DNA from 4 places in the Neobacillus sp. Soil_C_43 genome. Region 4 is predicted to be linked to each of the others. Evidence: predicted binding sites of a transcription regulator. Region 4 holds the regulator's gene; each other region holds the start of a gene.
What was found. The regulator Rex, encoded in region 4, represses fermentation and respiration genes when NADH is low (regulators of the CRP and FNR family bind a similar motif). The targets are predictions, from matches to a motif close to TTGTGAAATATTTCACAA.

Region 1 (4,161 bases), on a different contig from region 4:
CCCATCATTCACTTTTTACTTCTTAGGTTTGACTAGGAAGTAACCAGTCATTTCTTGGTGTAAGGCTGAGCAGAAGTTTGTGCAATAAAGCGGGTAAGTTCCTGCTTTGTTTGCAACAAATTCCATAGTGTTGGTCTGCCCTGGTTGTACTTCCATATTTAAGTTATAGCTGTTGATGGCAAATCCGTGTGTAATATCCTCATCGAAATCAATATTGGTTAAGTGGATGAAGACGTGGTCGCCTTCATTAACCTCGATGACATCTGGGCGTTTGGCTTTTGCATCAAAGACGAATTTTGAACGCATGGCGATCCCATACACATGGACTTCGTTTCCTTTACGAACAATTTTTGCTTCATCTTTTTTGTACACAGCGTCCTTATTCTTTGCATCCTTCGGATACACATTAATGGTTTTAATCTTATCTGCCTTAATCATTTGAGCATAGTGTGGTTCAGGATTTACAGGTGCTGATTGAATCACCTTCATCTTGCCGCTGATGTCGATTAACTGCATAGATTCAGGGTGTGAAGGTCCGACAGATAAATAGCTGTCTTTCGCAATTTTATTGAGAGCAACGAGCCATTTTCCGTCCGGTGCCACTGTGTCACCTTCTGCTGCAACAGAGTGTCCTGGAGAATACTGAACAGGTACACGGTCTAGTGTTTTACCAGTGTTAGGGTCCCATTTAACGATTTCAGAAGATATGAACATGGTTGTATAGGCCATGCCTTTGTCATCAAATTGAGTATGAAGTGGTCCAAGTGCGTTTTCTGGATTTACTTCTCGTTCCATGACGGATTTGTAATTAAGGATTGGAATCCCATTTCTTTCACCAGAGAAGTCTTTGTTTTCTACTGCTTTAAAAGCTTTTTCAAACGAGAATACGGTCATTGTTGGTGCTAACTTCCCTGAAGCGATGAAGCGTTTCCCATCTGGTGTAACGTCCACACCATGTGGAGATTTGGCAACCGGAATTAAGTAAATACCACCCTTTTGTTTCTCAGGGAAGATCATCTTTTGTCCGCCAACATCCGTGTACTTGCCGTCCTTGACCATTTTCTCAAGCTCTTTCCAGTTAAAAAGAACGATAAAATCACGGTCCGCTTGTGAGGCATTAATTTCAAGATTTGTTGTTGACTCTTCTGTATTGTAAGTCGTCATAACAGCCCAATCAGCGGAGCTCTTTTTACCAGCATCAGAAAGGTCATAGGACCATGGCGGCAGGGCAACCTGATAGGCAATATTTAGCTTTTCTTTGTTTTGGTCAAAGGTGACGGCAGACATCACGCCGCGGTACTTTGTGCTGTAGTCATCAAGTGATTCGTAGGCGGAACCAAGCGGTACGGCGAAACGAGTTGGCAGGAACATGTACTCTGTGTTTTCAGTAACGAAGGCCGCACAGTGTGGTCCGCTCGTATTTGGCACTTTAATAATGTCCTTTACGGTAAAGGTTTTTAAGTCCATTGCGGCCGCACGGCTATTACCGACGTCTGTCGCAAACATGTATTTACCATCGTAGTCACCCTTTGTTTCAGAGAACGCTGGATGGTGAAGGTCACCCCAAGTGTAGTCACCCATTAATTTTTTTGAATGCTCATCAAAGCCATAGCCGGTTGCAGAATCTGGCGAGAAAACCGGAATGGTTCTGATATGACGCATGGATGGAACCCCGTAAATGAACATTTGTCCAGAGTGACCTCCAGATGCAAATAAGTAATAATCATCCTTTTTACCGAATGGAACATATACCTTTTCTGCGTCGCTCTTGTTGGTTGAAGAAGCTTCCGTATTCGTTTTTGCTGAAAAATCAGCAAATGAAATCGTAGCTGCTACAAACCCTGCGAGCAGTCCCGATGCAATCGGAATCCATTTTTTCATATCCTTTGACACCACCTTTTCCAATTATTTTGCTTCAGATGCTTGTTTCAGAAGGTCTAATACTTGCTTCCGTTCATCATCTGTTAGTGGACTTTTGCCAATGACTCCTGACATAACAGCTGATGTTGGTTGTTTCAGGAATTCTTCAATTGGCTTGCCATGCTTACCTTCAACGTTAACAAATGCCTGTGAAAGGTCTGGTCCTACTGCACCACCTTTTAAATTAAGAGCTTCAACACTGTGGCAGCCTAGGCATCCTTTTTTATTAAGGATATTGTCTTCGCTAACAGCACTGCTTGTTTCTTTAGCAGCGGTACTTTCTTCTTTGGTTTCGGTTGTGGCCTTTGTTTCTGTTTGGGCTGTTTGTGATGGCTGTTCAGAAGTGCCCATAATGACGCCGAAAACTAGGTAGCCAAGACCAAAGCCAAGTACTGCGCTTATGACGAAGCTTAAAATTGCCTTATTCATTCTGTCCCCTCCTTTTTATCAAATGAACACCTTCATCCTAAAGGGATTGCAACCGGAAAATTGTGATGTACAGCACAGTTTTATTTTTGTTTATGAACGTTTTGTGAATGGGATAGTAAAGTCCTGTTTTGTTGCGGTTTTAAAAAAATGAACGTTTTGTGAATCTCGTCACTACATCTTCGTTGGAACTTACTTACAATGAATGGTAGAAATGAGTGAATGAAGAGGTGGTGGGGAAAGTGAGTGAGTCGGAGTGTTTAAAGGATCTACATTTATCGGTTTATCAAGAGGGGAAGCATGTCGATCTACTGCGGAAAATTGTCATCTTTAAGGATTTATCGCCTAAATCTCTGCAAGTCATTGAAAAACGGATTCAGACTTTTACCTTTAAAAAAGGGACCAGGATTATTTCAGAGGATGAGATTGCGAGAGGGGTTTATTTTGTCCGTTTGGGCGCGGTGAAGCTGACAAAGCAGGACGAGAACGGCAATGAGATCATTGTTTGCGTGAAGCAAAAAGGGGATGTGTTTGCTGAGGCGGGTTTGTTTACGCAAAAAACGGCTAAGTATCCGGCAACAGCCACGATGCTGCAGGACGGAGAGATTCTGTTCTTGGATAAACTGGAATTAGAGAGGGATTTATATAATGAACCTGAGCTTGCAATGCAAATGATTCGCTATATGAGTGATAGTTTAAGGGAGATGACGTCTCAGTTACGAGATGTTGCTTTGTTGGATGTGTATGCAAAAACGGTGAAGACTCTTGAACGGCTTGGGGAGAAGTTTAACACAGATAGAGGAAGATGGGATATTGAAATTCCTTTGACTGTTCAGGAGTTTGCGACGGTGGTGGGAACAACTCGGGAAAGCGTCAGCCGCGTGTTTTCGAAGTTGAAGAAAGAGGGATTAATTGACTTAAAGTCTAGAAAAATTGTTATTTTGGATTGGTGCGGTCTTTGTACGCTGCTGCATCGAGAGTATTAGAATAGGCATTGTTGTAGAAGTGAGATTGTGTAGAGGTGGTTTACGTTACCGAACAGGGTAAGAAAAAGGGTAACGTAGAACGCCACTACGAGACCGTTTGCCATTTTTTCGAGAGGCAACGGTCGCATAGAACGCCACTACGAGACCTTTTACCATTTTTTCGAGAGGCAACGGTCGCATAGAACGCCACTACGAGACCGTTTGCCATTTTTTCGAGAGGCAACGGTCGCATAGAACGCCACTACGAGACCGTTTGCTATTTTTTCCAGTGACAACGGTCGCATAGAACGCCACTACGAGACCGTTTGCTTTTTCCCTGTGGCAACAGTGAAGACGTAGAAACAGTCTACGTGACCGAACAGGCCAAGAAAAAGGGAAAAGGGTAACGTAGAAACAGTCTACGTTACCCAAAAAGTCAAAGGAAAGAGAAACAAGTAACAAAACACAATGAAAAAAGCCCTTCGTGCGCGAAGGGCTGTTAGTTTGCAAACTTATAGGTCCAAAAACGTTCGTTATTGATCCAAATCATGACTTGTGGGTCTTGATTTTTCAGCTTCTCTTCCATACCAATAAACATCTGCTCTGTCTGCGAACGGTGTGCTTGGATGGCTGCGAGCTTTGTTTGGCCTACAGGCGTGATATTATTGATAATATCCGGTTCCCCAAGCTCTTCGACACAATTATTAGAGAAAGCGACACAGTGTAAGGTCGGCCTTACAGCGGCAGGCATCTTCTCAACCGCTCTCACAACCGCCGCACCGGTGGCATCGTGGTCCGGATGGACGGAATAGCCTGGATAAAAAGTGATAATTAACGATGGATTCAGTTC
Region 2 (4,161 bases), on a different contig from region 4:
GGAGCTGGAATGTTTCCTACGGCGAGTGCTGTCATTGAGGATTTAGTCTATGTGTGTCAAAATTCCCCAGTTAAACAGAATAATACGTGTTCTCAAGTAGCGGTAACGGGGTTTAGTAAGAGTGACAAGAAGGAAACGTGGCTGGTGCATGGAGTGATGCATAAACAGGTGACTCCTTCCATTACTTGGATTGAAGAAGTGGCGGAGGAAACGTTTGTAATCAAAGCGACAGATAGAGAAATTGGCCTTTTGGCCAAACAAAATAATCTTATCTATTATCCGATTATAGGAGAATATGAGAGAGTGAAACAAATAAAAACGCTTAAGGCTTTATAAGAGTCTACAAATAATGAAAGAGCTATATGGCTCTTTTTTTTATTTTAAGAAAGCCAGGCTCTAGATCTACTTTTTTCAGAGAGAAGAAGGAAAAAGTAGAAGTAGCAAGGCTCTAGATCTACTTTTTTCAGAGAAAAGAAGAAAAAAGTAAAAGTAGCGAGGTTCTAGATCTACTTTTTTCAGAGAGAAGAAGGAAAAAGTAGAAGTAGCAAGGCTCTAGATCTACTTTTTATAGAGAGAAGAAGGGAAAAGTAGAAGTAGCAAGGCTCTAGATCTACTTTTTATAGAGAAAAGAAGGAAAAAGTAGAAGTAACAAGGGGCTCTAGATCTACTTTTTATAGAGAAAAGAAGGAAACAGTAGAAGTAGCAAGGCTCTAGATCTACTTTTTTCAGAGAAAAGAAGAAAAAAGTAAAAGTAGCGAGGTTCTAGATCTACTTTTATCAGGGAGAAGAAGGAAAAAGTAGAAGTAGCAAACTTCTAAATCTACTTTTTTTATTTGAACAAGATGTAGAAATTTAATTCAATAGTCACGGATATTCCGTGTTTATCCACCGCATTATCCACATCAAAAGTCCTGTTTTAAAGGTATTCCACAGACTTATTCACAATATCCACAAAAATCAGAATAATTATCCACAAGTATCTAATATTAACAACTTATTAAGTTCACATATTATTCAACTTTCTAACATTAATATGTTAAGAAACTGTGAAAGCCGTTGTCATTTAAAGTACAGGAGAGTATATTATAAGTGTAGAGAAGATAGTGAAACAATTCACAAACAAAGAAACACAAACTAACTTCCCTATACGACACAGCTAGCTGAACACCCCTCATCGAAAGGGGAAAGAACTTATCATTACACTTTATTGTGAAAGTGTTCACAAATAAAATAATTGGAGATGATTGTGATGAGATGGTATAAAACCCCTCAAGCAGCCGTTGTTTGGACAGTTCTAAGAGTTTGGCTTGGATTACAATGGATTGAAGCAGGATATCATAAATTAACCGGTGAATTTGATGCTGGCGGATTTTTAAAAGGTGCACTCGCAAATGCAACGGGTGATCATCCAGCAGTGCAAGCATGGTACGCAGATTTCTTACAACAATTTGCTATTCCAAATGTTCAAATCTTTAACGTATTAATTCCTTGGGGAGAATTACTTGTTGGTTTAGGATTAGTTGTTGGATTAGCCACTCTTCCAGCATTAATCGCCGGTGCATTTATGAACTTAAACTTCATGCTGGCAGGCACAACAAGCACGAACCCAATTCTTTATACAGCAGCAATGATCCTTCTATTCGTAGGAACTGGAGCTTACCTCTTCGGTCTTGACCGATACACAGTTCCGTTTATCAAAGGCTATTTCCAAAAGACACCTGTAAAAAATGTGAACACTAATTAACAGTATAACGAGTTCTAACAGCTCAGCACGCTGAAGCCTCTCATTAGAGCTCGCTGATATACCATTTATTTCCCCCCTTTTATATACTTTAAGAAGCAGGGCAAAGCCTGCTTCTCTTTTTTTATTCTTATCTTTTCTTATTCTTCACACGCTGGTTAGCGGCATTAGCACGGGCTTGTGCTTCAAGATCTGCATGATCAGCAAATTCTTGTGAGTATTCTACATCATTTCCATCTGTTTTCATATTTTTCGGTGTTTGTGGAAGTGATGCTTTATTATTTTTGTGAGAACCTCCATTATGCATTCGACCCATTACTAAAACCCCTTTCAATTTCAGCTAGAGGGAGAAAGATATCTCTCACTCCCTAATAGCTTTTACAATTTGAAAGGGGCTCATTAATGGAAAAACTTTAAATTAATTTTTTGTATACGTATGGAATTCCGTCACTTACAGCTTAGTTTTGCTGTCATGATAGCCGGCAGCACGGTCAGCCATCTTAAAATCACGCTGGTATAAAACCTCTTGTGTACTTGTTAAGGTATATTTACCTCTACCCAAATCTTTTTTCTTTTTTCCCGCCATTTTGCTCATTCCTTTCAACATTTTTTGTTTGTTAATTGTCATCAAGCTAAGTGGTAAAAATGAAGCACTAAATATGTACTTATTTCCATTTTTACCTTTTAAGAAAGGAATGATACTTTTTTTAGGAAAATATATTTTTTAATGCTTTTTCTAAAGTAGGGTACTGGAATTGGAATCCATGATCTAAAAGTTTATTCGGTAAAACCTTTTGCCCATCTACCACTAAGGTGCTCATTTCACCAAGGAGCAAACGAAGGGCGAAACTAGGAACAGGAAGCCAGTGCGGTCGATGCAATACTTGAGCAAGTGTCTTGCCCAAATCGCTCATCATCACAGGATTTGGAGCAGTGAAATTTACAGGGCCTTGAATTTGTTTATTTTCCATTGCAAAAATAATACCTTTTACTACATCCTCAAGGTGAATCCATGACATCCACTGTTTGCCACTTCCAATATTGCCTCCTATAAACCACTTATAAGGCATCAGCATCTTAGGAAGAGCTCCAGCATCCTTTTCAAGAATGATACCAAATCTGCATAAGACCGTTCTAATTCCTAATGAAACCGCCTTGCTCGCTTCTTGTTCCCAGTTTACGACTGTTTCTGCTAAAAAATCCGTGCCTAGTTTTTCGTTATTTTCAGTAAAAACTTTTGTTTCTGATGTTCCGTATATACCAATCGCACTGGCGTTAATAAGCACCTGCGGTTTCCGGTCTAATTGGTTTACTATGTCCAGGACTGCATCAACTGCTTCCATTCGACTAGATAAAATTTTACTTTTTCTCTCTTCGGTCCAGCGCCCACTGTTAATCGATTCACCTGCGAGGTTTATAAAGATATCCGTATCTTGGAGGTCTATAACAGGGTTCGCATTATCAGTTAACCACTGCGTATATCGAATGTTGGCCTTCTCGTTAGATTTTCTTGCTCGGCGAGTTAAAATAACTATTTCATGTTCATACTTACTTAGTTCATTGACAAGTGCCCTCCCAACAAAGCCTGTTCCACCTGCAATTGCAATTTTCATGTAGAAGACCTCCTTTTGCTTTATTTTACCTTATTTTAATAAAAAAGTATGGTAAAGTGGAAGTGAGGTGAAGGAAATGGCCATTATTACGAAAATCACCACACAGCAAAAAAATGTAGACCGTTTTAACGTTTTTATGGATTATGGTAAGGGCAAGGGTGAAGAATTTGCCTTTAGTGTCGACAGCGATGTGTTAATTAAATTCAATTTAAAAAAAGGGATGGAGCTTGATGATTTTTCTTTCTTGGAAATTCAGTATCAAGACGATATCCGTAAGGCCTACAACTTAGCGGTCAATTATCTGGTAAGAAGGATGAGGTCGGAAAAAGAAATCAAGGATTACCTTTTAAAAAAGGAACTTGATGAACCCGTCATTAACGAGGTTCTCCATCGGTTAATCTCGCAAAAATATATTAATGATCAGGAATATGCCTTGGCTTATGTAAGGACGCAGGCGAATACGACAGATAAAGGTCCTGATTTAATTAAGTTAGAGTTAAAAGAAAAAGGGATTGGAGAGGCGACTCTTATGCAAGCATTAGAGGAGTATCCTCGAGAGCAGCAAATTGAAAAAGCAACAAAAATGAGTGAGAAATTTTTTCAAAGAAATTCAAAGGAATCTTTAAAAATTCAGAAGCAGAAGCTAGAAAATTTACTCTTACGAAAAGGGTATCCTTTTGAGGTCATAGGAATTGCCGTGAATGAAACAAAAGTTGAAAAAGAAGATGATGAGGAAATGGGAGCTGTTCGCTTCCAAGGTGAAAAAGCTCATAGAAAATATGCTCACTTAAGTGGATTTGAATATCA
Region 3 (4,161 bases), on a different contig from region 4:
TAGTCGATCATTATGATTCTTTTTTAAGTGAAGAACAAAAGAGTGCCCAAAATGTGATATTGACCTGTATATCGAGGGCTAAATCAGGAAAATTAGTGATAGATTTTTAAATGAAGACTGTGTAAAAGAAGAGTGTAGATTTTTACACCCTGTTGATTGGAGCGGAAGGCACGAAGACTCCTGTGGGAGTATGGTTCAGGGGAGACCCCGCAGGCGCAAGCGCCGAGGAGGCTCGCCGAAACACCCACGGAAAGCGAAGTGCCTGGAGCGGAAATCTACAGGCAATTTTAACAAAGCCTAAATGGACATACACAAAAAGGACACTTTCGTTCATAGTGTCCTTTTGGGTATTTAGAAATATAATTTGTTAAACCGTTGCTTTAACAGTTTTATTACCTTTAAAAACAGTTCTGCGGATAAATGGAATTACCCAGCGGTCAAGACCGATGCGACCTGCATTGTAACCAGAGAATAAGATGATCGCTCCAATGAAAAGGTCTGTTGGAATATGAGATACAGTTCCAGCTAAGAAGAAAGAGAAATTCATCACAAGACCAAAGAACATAGCAGCTGTTGTTAAGCATCCAAGAAGAAGTCCAAGACCTATTAAAAATTCACCAAGTGGAACAATTGTATTAAAGATATCAACGTTTGGAAGAGCAAAATGTTTTAAGAAGTCCACATACCAACCATAAACCAAAGTGCCATCTGGTCCTTTTACCGGATTAGCAATCGCTCCCTTTAAATAACCAGAAGCATCAAAACCGTCTGCTAACTTGTGGAAACCGGCTGTTATCCAAGAATAACCGATATATAAGCGAAGAACTGTCAAAATTCCTGCAGCAACTTTGTTTTCTCTTAACCAATTTACTACCATGTGAAACACTCCTTGTTAATAAGTTTTATATATTAAGTACATTGTTAATATATCATGTTTGTTTCGAATTAAGGGTAATTTGTTCAGTCTTTCACATATTTGTAATGAAGTTTTGAACACTTTTTTAACAACTTTATAGATGAAATATTTTTTCCAAAAAAATGAAAAACCTATTGATAAAACTAATGTTATTAGTTAAAATAAAACTAACGATATTAGTTAAAAGGGGATGACGAAATGAGGATTATTAAAAATGGGTACCTGTATCAAGTCACGTTTATGGCCAATTTTTTTCCTGTTAATTGCTATTTAGTGGAGGAAGAGGAAGGATTAACGTTGATTGATGCAGCACTTGGATTTTGCGCAAAGGGGATTCTTCAGGCTGCTGAGAAAATCGGGAAACCCATTACAAAGATTATATTGACGCATGCACATGAGGACCATGTCGGAGCATTGGATGCAATCAAAGAAAGGCTCCCCGAGGTACCGGTTTATATCTCCATAAGGGATCATCGATTAATGAATGGCGACCGCACGCTTGATTCACACGAAGAAGCCACACCGATAAAAGGTGGAGTTCCAAAGAAGTTGAAGACAAGAGCAAATGTATTATTGAAGGAAGGGGACCTGATTGGGTCACTTACAGCAATCGAAACCCCAGGCCATACACCGGGATCTTTATCTTTTTTAGACTTACGGACTAAGGCAGTAATTGCAGGGGATGCTTTCCAAACAAGAGGTGGAGTGGCAGTGGCAGGAGATATAAAACCATTGTTCCCATTCCCTGCCTTTGGTACATGGAGTAAGCGGACGGCACTAGCCAGTGCAAAGAAATTAGTGAGTTACGAACCAACTCTTCTTGCAGTTGGGCACGGAGAAATGGTAGAAAATCCTGTACCAATCATGGAACGGGCCATTCAACATTTAGAGCAGAAGATCGGATAGGAGAGCAGATACAATGTCACCAAGACCAAAAGTAGCACTTGACTTAACAACGATACTAGAAACAGCAGGAGAACTGGCGGATCAAAAGGGTTTGCAAGAGGTTACACTTGCAAACCTGGCTAAAAAGCTAAATATCCGCCCTCCTTCCTTATATAATCACTTCGATGGCCTACCTGGCCTTAGGAAGCAATTAGCCATTTATGGCATTGACCGGCTGTATGCGGAAATGGCTGATGCGGCTATTGGGGTGTCAGGCACCGAAGCGGTACTAGCCATGAGCCAGGCATATGTAAATTATGCGAGGATACATCCTGGCTTGTATGAGGCAACCCTACTCGCACCTGATCCAGAAGATGTGGAGGTGCAGCAAGCAGGAGCAAAAATAGTGGAGCTTTCAGTAAGGGTATTAAGTGCCTATCGTTTAGAGGAAGATCGGGCTTTGCATGCTGTAAGAGGATTGCGCAGTATTTTACATGGTTTTTCTTCCTTAGAGCAAAGAGGTGGATTTAAATTATCCTTAGATTTGGATGAAAGCTTGTTAATGATTATTCAAGCATTTCTTACCGGAATGGAAAAAGGTTCCTAACTGGATAGTGATAGGACTGCCTAGTAACCTCTGTTATAATAGGATTAACATTAGAATGTAAAAAGGATGATTATTTTGCATGGTTTAGAAAAATTTGGGTTGCTTGTGGACGTTGAAACAACAGGTTTAGGTCCTACCAAGGATGAGGTTATTGAATTAGCCCTGAAGCTGTTTTCGTATCGAACGGATTCAGGGGAGATTATCGATATTATTGAAGAGGATTCTTTTTTACGTGAACCGCTTTCTCGTTCTGCAAGGAATAATTATGATACTGCGTATCGTGTTCACGGAATTCCTTATGAGTTAGTAAAAGGAAAAACCTTTCTTGATGGGAAAATAAAAACGTACTTTCATCGTGCAGACTCAGTATTTGCCCATAATGCTTCCTTTGATCGAAGCTTTCTTTATCATATGTATCCAGAGGTTAATGATCTGAAGTGGTATTGTACGATGAGAGGGGTACCATGGAAAAATTATGGTTTTTCAAACGGCAAACTTCTGACTTTATTGCAAGCACATGATATTACTGATTACCAAACACATAGGGCACTAGATGATATTACATACTTGATGGATTTGCTTAAGAAAACAAGTCCGAAAGGGAACCTCTATCTCCAAGAAGTGCTTGAAAAGGGACCAATGAAAAAATATCAGCCAGCTGCTACACGAACTAAATTAGGCTAAAAAAACTAATCAAACGTTTGATTAGTTTTTTGTGCAAAAGGACAGGTGCCTGACACCTGTCATTTTTTTATTTAATCACGCCAATATAGTTTGCATGTGGACGATAGATGGTGTTGTTTACCGCCTGTTCGAGGATATGAGCGGTCCAGCCGACCATTCTGCTGGCAGTAAAGGTGGGTGTGAACAATTCTGCTTCCATGTTTATGGCTTTCATGATGGCGGCAGCGTAAAACTCCACGTTTGTATAAAGGGAACGACCCGGTTTGATTTCAGCCAATACCTTCACCGCGGTTTCTTCTACCTTCATCGCTAGGTCCAACCATTCATCCTTACCAACAAGCTCTAAGAGTTTACTCTTTAAGGAAATAGCTCGCGGATCATGAGTTTTATAAACTCTGTGTCCGAACCCCATCAATTTTTCTCCTTTAGTTAACTTCTCCTTTATCACGCTTTCAGGATCACCAACTAAAGCTATTTCATTTAGAAGGGCAATGACTCCTGACGGGGCACCGCCATGAAGCGGTCCTTTCATCGTACCAATTGCAGAAGTGACGGCTGATACGATATCTGATTCCGTTGAAGCTGTCACTCTCGCTGAAAAGGTAGAAGCATTCATACCATGTTCAAGAGTTAAAATCATATAGGTCTCAAGAGATTCCACATGTGCAGCTAGTGGAAGGTGTCCAGAAAGCATATAAAGATAATTTTCAACATGGTCTAAATCCATCCGAGGAGGAACAACCGTGTTACCTTCGAGCTTTCGTTTCCGATAGGCAATAATTGTCGGAACAAGAGAGGTTAATCTTATTGCCTGTGGTAGAGTGGGCTTCCAGGTATAATCAGAATTACCGCCTTCTGCTGAAATGGCCGTCCTAATGACACTCATCATATCCATGGAAGGTGGAAGCAGATCAATTATTTGCCTAATATTGTCTTGGAGAACCCGTTCATTTCTCATCCTATCTTTCAAGATTCCTAGCTGTTCGGCATTGGGGAATTCCCCGTACCAAAGGAGGTAGGCCGTTTCCTCGAAGGAGTATTTTTGTGTAAGACTCCTGATTTCATATCC
Region 4 (4,161 bases):
CAGAAGGATCCGCCATTTGTTTTTCCAGTTTGCGGAGCGATTTTTCCATGATTTGAAGTGGTTCAAATACGGTTAACATTTCGTCCCAAATGGTCAATTTGGATTCTAATCCTGTGTTCTGAGCTAGATACCCGATGGTTACTTCTTTTGGTTTGATGATTTCGCCGCCATCATGAGACAAATGTCCGGCAATAATCTTTAATAAGGTCGATTTTCCGGCACCATTACGGCCAACAAGGGCCACACGGTCTCTCGTTTGTAATTCTAGCTTTATATTCGATAAAATAAGGTCAGCACCATAATATTTTTGTAATTGATTCACTTGCAATAAAATCATTTTATTCACCTCTATTACTTAGGACTAGTGTACCGTATAAGCGGAATGACAGCAATAACTCGGACTCTTCTAGGAGCTGTTCTTATAAAAAATCTAGTGATTCGTTCAAAGTTTCACACACATAAAAGGAAAAATAGTGTATTATTTTTTGGTAGGAGGATTTTTTATATGGCCGAATTTACGCATTTTAATGAAGAAGGTAGAGCAAAGATGGTAGATGTCAGCGACAAGCCTGAGACAGCACGTACTGCTCTTGCTCATTCTAGCATAACTGTAAGTAAAGAAATTTTTGACAAAATAACCAATCATGAGATGAAAAAGGGCGATGTATTAGCTGTTGCCCAAGTTGCAGCCGTAATGGCGGCTAAAAAAACATGGGATATTATTCCTATGTGTCATCCCATTCCACTGACTGGTGTGAATATTTCTTTTGCATGGGAAGAGGATCAAACAGGGAACTTTCAATTACATATTGAGGCAGCGGTGAAAACAAAGGGGAATACAGGTGTGGAAATGGAAGCGCTCACAGCTGCATCTGCTTGTGCTTTAACCGTTTATGATATGTGTAAGGCAGTTGATAAAGGGATGGTTATTGGACCAACCTATTTAGTGGAAAAAACAGGCGGTAAAAACGGTGATTTTAGAAGAAATGAACAGGTTAAATAAGAGTTAAAAAACCATTCATGGGGTGTGGGAGAATATGAGTAACGAAACGATGAAAATACCACAGGCGACAGCGAAACGGCTGCCCCTCTATTATCGATTTTTAAAGAACCTGCATACTTCCGGCAAACAAAGAGTTTCATCTGCAGAGTTAAGTGAAGCGGTAAAGGTGGACTCGGCAACGATTCGCCGTGACTTTTCCTATTTTGGGGCATTAGGTAAGAAGGGGTATGGCTATAATGTTAATTATTTGTTAACCTTTTTCCGGAAAACGCTGGATCAGGATGAATTAACAAAAGTTGCGTTAATTGGGGTCGGTAATTTGGGGACTGCCTTTTTAAATTATAACTTTTTAAAAAATAACAACACGAAGATCGAGGTCGCGTTTGATGTCGATCCGGAAAAAATGGGGACAACGATTCGCGAAGTTCCAGTTCATCATATGGATGATTTGGAGAAGGTATTAGAAAATAGTGATATTCAGGTGGCTATTTTAACGGTGCCAGCTCCTGTTGCGCAAATGATAACGGACCGACTGGTAAAAGCGGAAGTTAAAGGGATTTTAAACTTTACGCCTGCTCGGTTAAATGTACCAGGGTCGATTCGGGTTCACCATATTGACCTGGCAGTGGAACTGCAATCATTGGTTTACTTTTTAAAGCACTATCCGACAGTGGATGTAGAGGAATAGAACAGTGTAAGGCCTTTTACGATGATTCAATCGTAGGAGGTTTTTTTTATTTACAAAAATATGTAAGTTACAACTTTACAAGCGTAACAGTGTTATGTTACATTGATAAACAGAAAGGGGTTTTTACCATGAGCGAGGAGTTAATCTCAAAAAAAGACCTATTAGAATTAGCGGGAATTTCCTATGGACAGTTATATAGATGGAAACGTAAGGACCTTATTCCAGAAGACTGGTTTATACGTAAATCAACATTTACGGGACAGGAGACCTTTTTTCCAAAAGAGAAGATTTTAGGAAGAATCAATAAAATCCAAACAATGAAAGAAAATTTATCACTAGATGAACTGGCAGACATGTTTTCACCGAATATTTCTGACTTGCAGTTAGGAAAAGATGAGTTAGTAAAACGTAACATTGTTTCATCTGCTGTCATGGGTTTTTACCTTGAGAATGAAAAAGGAAGCCATACATTTACGATTACTAGAATGCTTGAGGTATATGTGCTTGAGAAGCTGCTTCAATCTGGTGAGATTAATCAAGATGAAGGAAAGATGATGCTTCAGGTGCTAAAAGAGCATGCCACTTTAATCAAACAAAAAAGCTGTGAATTAGTGATAACAAGGAAGCTTGGGGTGTCATCGTGTCTCTTGCTCATTAACGCTGAAGCCATGCATATGGATTTGGGGACGAAAATGGTTGTGCAGCTCTCACTGATGTCGTGTATGGAAGAGATCAAAGCAAAATTATTATAAAGGAGAATATACATGGATATGAAGGAAAGAGGAGACTTAGTCATCAATGGTTTCGGTGCTTCCAATGGCGGAACGTTTCGCCAGGTCATTGTAAATGGATTCGGAACGGTTAACAGTGATGTTGATTGCGTGGAGTTTGAAAGTAATGGTTTCGGGACTGTGGATGGGAATGTGACAAGTGAACAGACGAAAATAAACGGTAAAGCAAAGGTCAAGGGAACGATTGAATCTCAGCACCTATCGATAGATGGAACGGCAAAGATTGGCGAAAATCTATATGTGAAAAAATTAAAGGTTTCTGGCAAGGCATCTGTTGGTGGAAAAGTCAAAAGTGAGGAAATCAAAATTAATGGGGTGTTAAGGGTAGAAGGAGATTGTGAGGCAGAGATTTTTAAAGCAGATTCTCAATTTGCTATAGGCGGGTTATTAAATGCCGAACAAATTATGATACAACTTCATGGCCCATGTAAGGCAAAAGAAATCGGCGGTGAAACCATTTCGGTGAAACATAGAGGTTCCTTTTTCGAAAGTCTCATTAAACCGTTGTTTTCCACTCAGCTCGAAGTGGAATTCATTGAAGGAGACAAAATTGAACTAGAAAATACCATTGCCAAGGTTGTACGTGGGAATCAGGTGAAGATTGGCCTGAATTGCCAAATTGGTGTCGTTGAGTACCGGGAAGATTTTTCAAAACATAAAAATGCTGTCGTCAAAGAAAGTATAAAAGTGTAATAGGGGGGTAGGAAAATGGAGAAAAGCAGTAACCTGATCATAAATGGTTCGGGGAGTTATCCTGGCGGCCAATATAGAAAAATCAGCATAAGAGGAGAAGGAACCATCGTCAATAATGTAGACTGTTCGAGATTTCATGTATATGGAACAAGTGAGGCGTGCGAAAATGTGAAAACACGCTCGGCTAAAATCTTGGGTGAGGCTGAGGTCAAAGGATCGATGGAGGCAGAGGAAGCACTCGTTATGGGCACAATGACCGTGGGCGGGAAGGCACATTTGAAAAAAATGAAGATTTTTGGCTTGTTAGAGGCGGATGACCGATTGATGGGTGAGTCAGCCGTTATTAAAGGAAGTATCTCTGTTAAAGGTGATGTCGCGTATGAGAAATTTGACTCGAGCGGAGGCTTTGAAATTAAGGGGTTGCTATCTGCCGACACCGTTAAAATTATCCTGAGCTTTGGTGAGAGCACAGCGGAGGAAATTGGCGGAGGGAAGATTTCGGTGAAAAGAGGATCGTGGTTTATTCCATTCACTAATATTCCACTCTCAAAGAGGGCGGGTTTTCTCGATGCGAAAGTCATCGAAGGCGATGAGGTGTACTTAGAAAACACAAAAGCAGCGATCGTTCGAGGAAATATTGTGAAAATCGGTCCTGGATGTGACATCGGTTTGGTGGAGTATCGAGAGGATTTGGTCCATGACCCTAGCGCCACTATAAAAATAAAAACGAAGGTTTAGAGGGGGATAGGGGATGACAGCAAAAGATAGTAAATTAGGTTTAGTAGTCGCAGGCCTATTATTAGGTATTTTAATGGCATCAATGGATAATACCATCGTTGTTACCGCGATGGGGACGATTGTTGGTGACTTAGGCGGACTGGAAAGCTTCGTTTGGGTTGTTTCTGCCTATATGGTAGCAGAGATGGCGGGGATGCCGATCTTTGGGAAATTGTCTGACATGTACGGACGGAAGCGATTCTTTATTT

Region 1: a site for Rex is predicted at 2,506-2,523, ahead of AC3A54_RS11605 (cytochrome C). Genes of this name have one in related genera too.
Region 2: a site for Rex is predicted at 1,102-1,119, ahead of AC3A54_RS15195 (DoxX family membrane protein). Genes of this name have one in related genera too.
Region 3: a site for Rex is predicted at 957-974, ahead of AC3A54_RS21890 (DoxX family membrane protein). Genes of this name have one in related genera too.

The regions. Positions count from the first base shown of each region.
Region 1 covers NZ_JBDGJV010000007.1:101,058-105,218, forward strand. The annotation lists gene nosZ (Sec-dependent nitrous-oxide reductase) at 16-1,881, opposite strand; gene AC3A54_RS11605 (cytochrome C) at 1,906-2,349, opposite strand; gene AC3A54_RS11610 (Crp/Fnr family transcriptional regulator) at 2,589-3,332, shown strand; gene bshB2 (bacillithiol biosynthesis deacetylase BshB2) at 3,811-4,161, opposite strand, start outside.
Region 2 covers NZ_JBDGJV010000011.1:23,414-27,574, reverse strand. The annotation lists gene AC3A54_RS15200 (homoserine dehydrogenase) at 1-336, shown strand, start outside; gene AC3A54_RS15195 (DoxX family membrane protein) at 1,250-1,744, shown strand; gene AC3A54_RS15190 (YfhD family protein) at 1,872-2,057, opposite strand; gene AC3A54_RS15185 (YfhE family protein) at 2,193-2,327, opposite strand; gene AC3A54_RS15180 (TIGR01777 family oxidoreductase) at 2,449-3,354, opposite strand; gene recX (recombination regulator RecX) at 3,431-4,161, shown strand, end outside.
Region 3 covers NZ_JBDGJV010000021.1:38,030-42,190, reverse strand. The annotation lists gene AC3A54_RS21895 (PDR/VanB family oxidoreductase) at 1-110, shown strand, start outside; gene AC3A54_RS21890 (DoxX family membrane protein) at 368-877, opposite strand; gene AC3A54_RS21885 (MBL fold metallo-hydrolase) at 1,115-1,822, shown strand; gene AC3A54_RS21880 (TetR/AcrR family transcriptional regulator) at 1,836-2,408, shown strand; gene AC3A54_RS21875 (exonuclease domain-containing protein) at 2,484-3,092, shown strand; gene AC3A54_RS21870 (citrate/2-methylcitrate synthase) at 3,160-4,161, opposite strand, start outside.
Region 4 covers NZ_JBDGJV010000034.1:10,949-15,109, reverse strand. The annotation lists gene AC3A54_RS25295 (ABC-F family ATP-binding cassette domain-containing protein) at 1-337, opposite strand, end outside; gene moaC (cyclic pyranopterin monophosphate synthase MoaC) at 506-1,003, shown strand; gene AC3A54_RS25285 (redox-sensing transcriptional repressor Rex) at 1,038-1,691, shown strand; gene AC3A54_RS25280 (YhbD family protein) at 1,820-2,443, shown strand; gene AC3A54_RS25275 (polymer-forming cytoskeletal protein) at 2,456-3,175, shown strand; gene AC3A54_RS25270 (cytoplasmic protein) at 3,191-3,913, shown strand; gene AC3A54_RS25265 (MDR family MFS transporter) at 3,927-4,161, shown strand, end outside.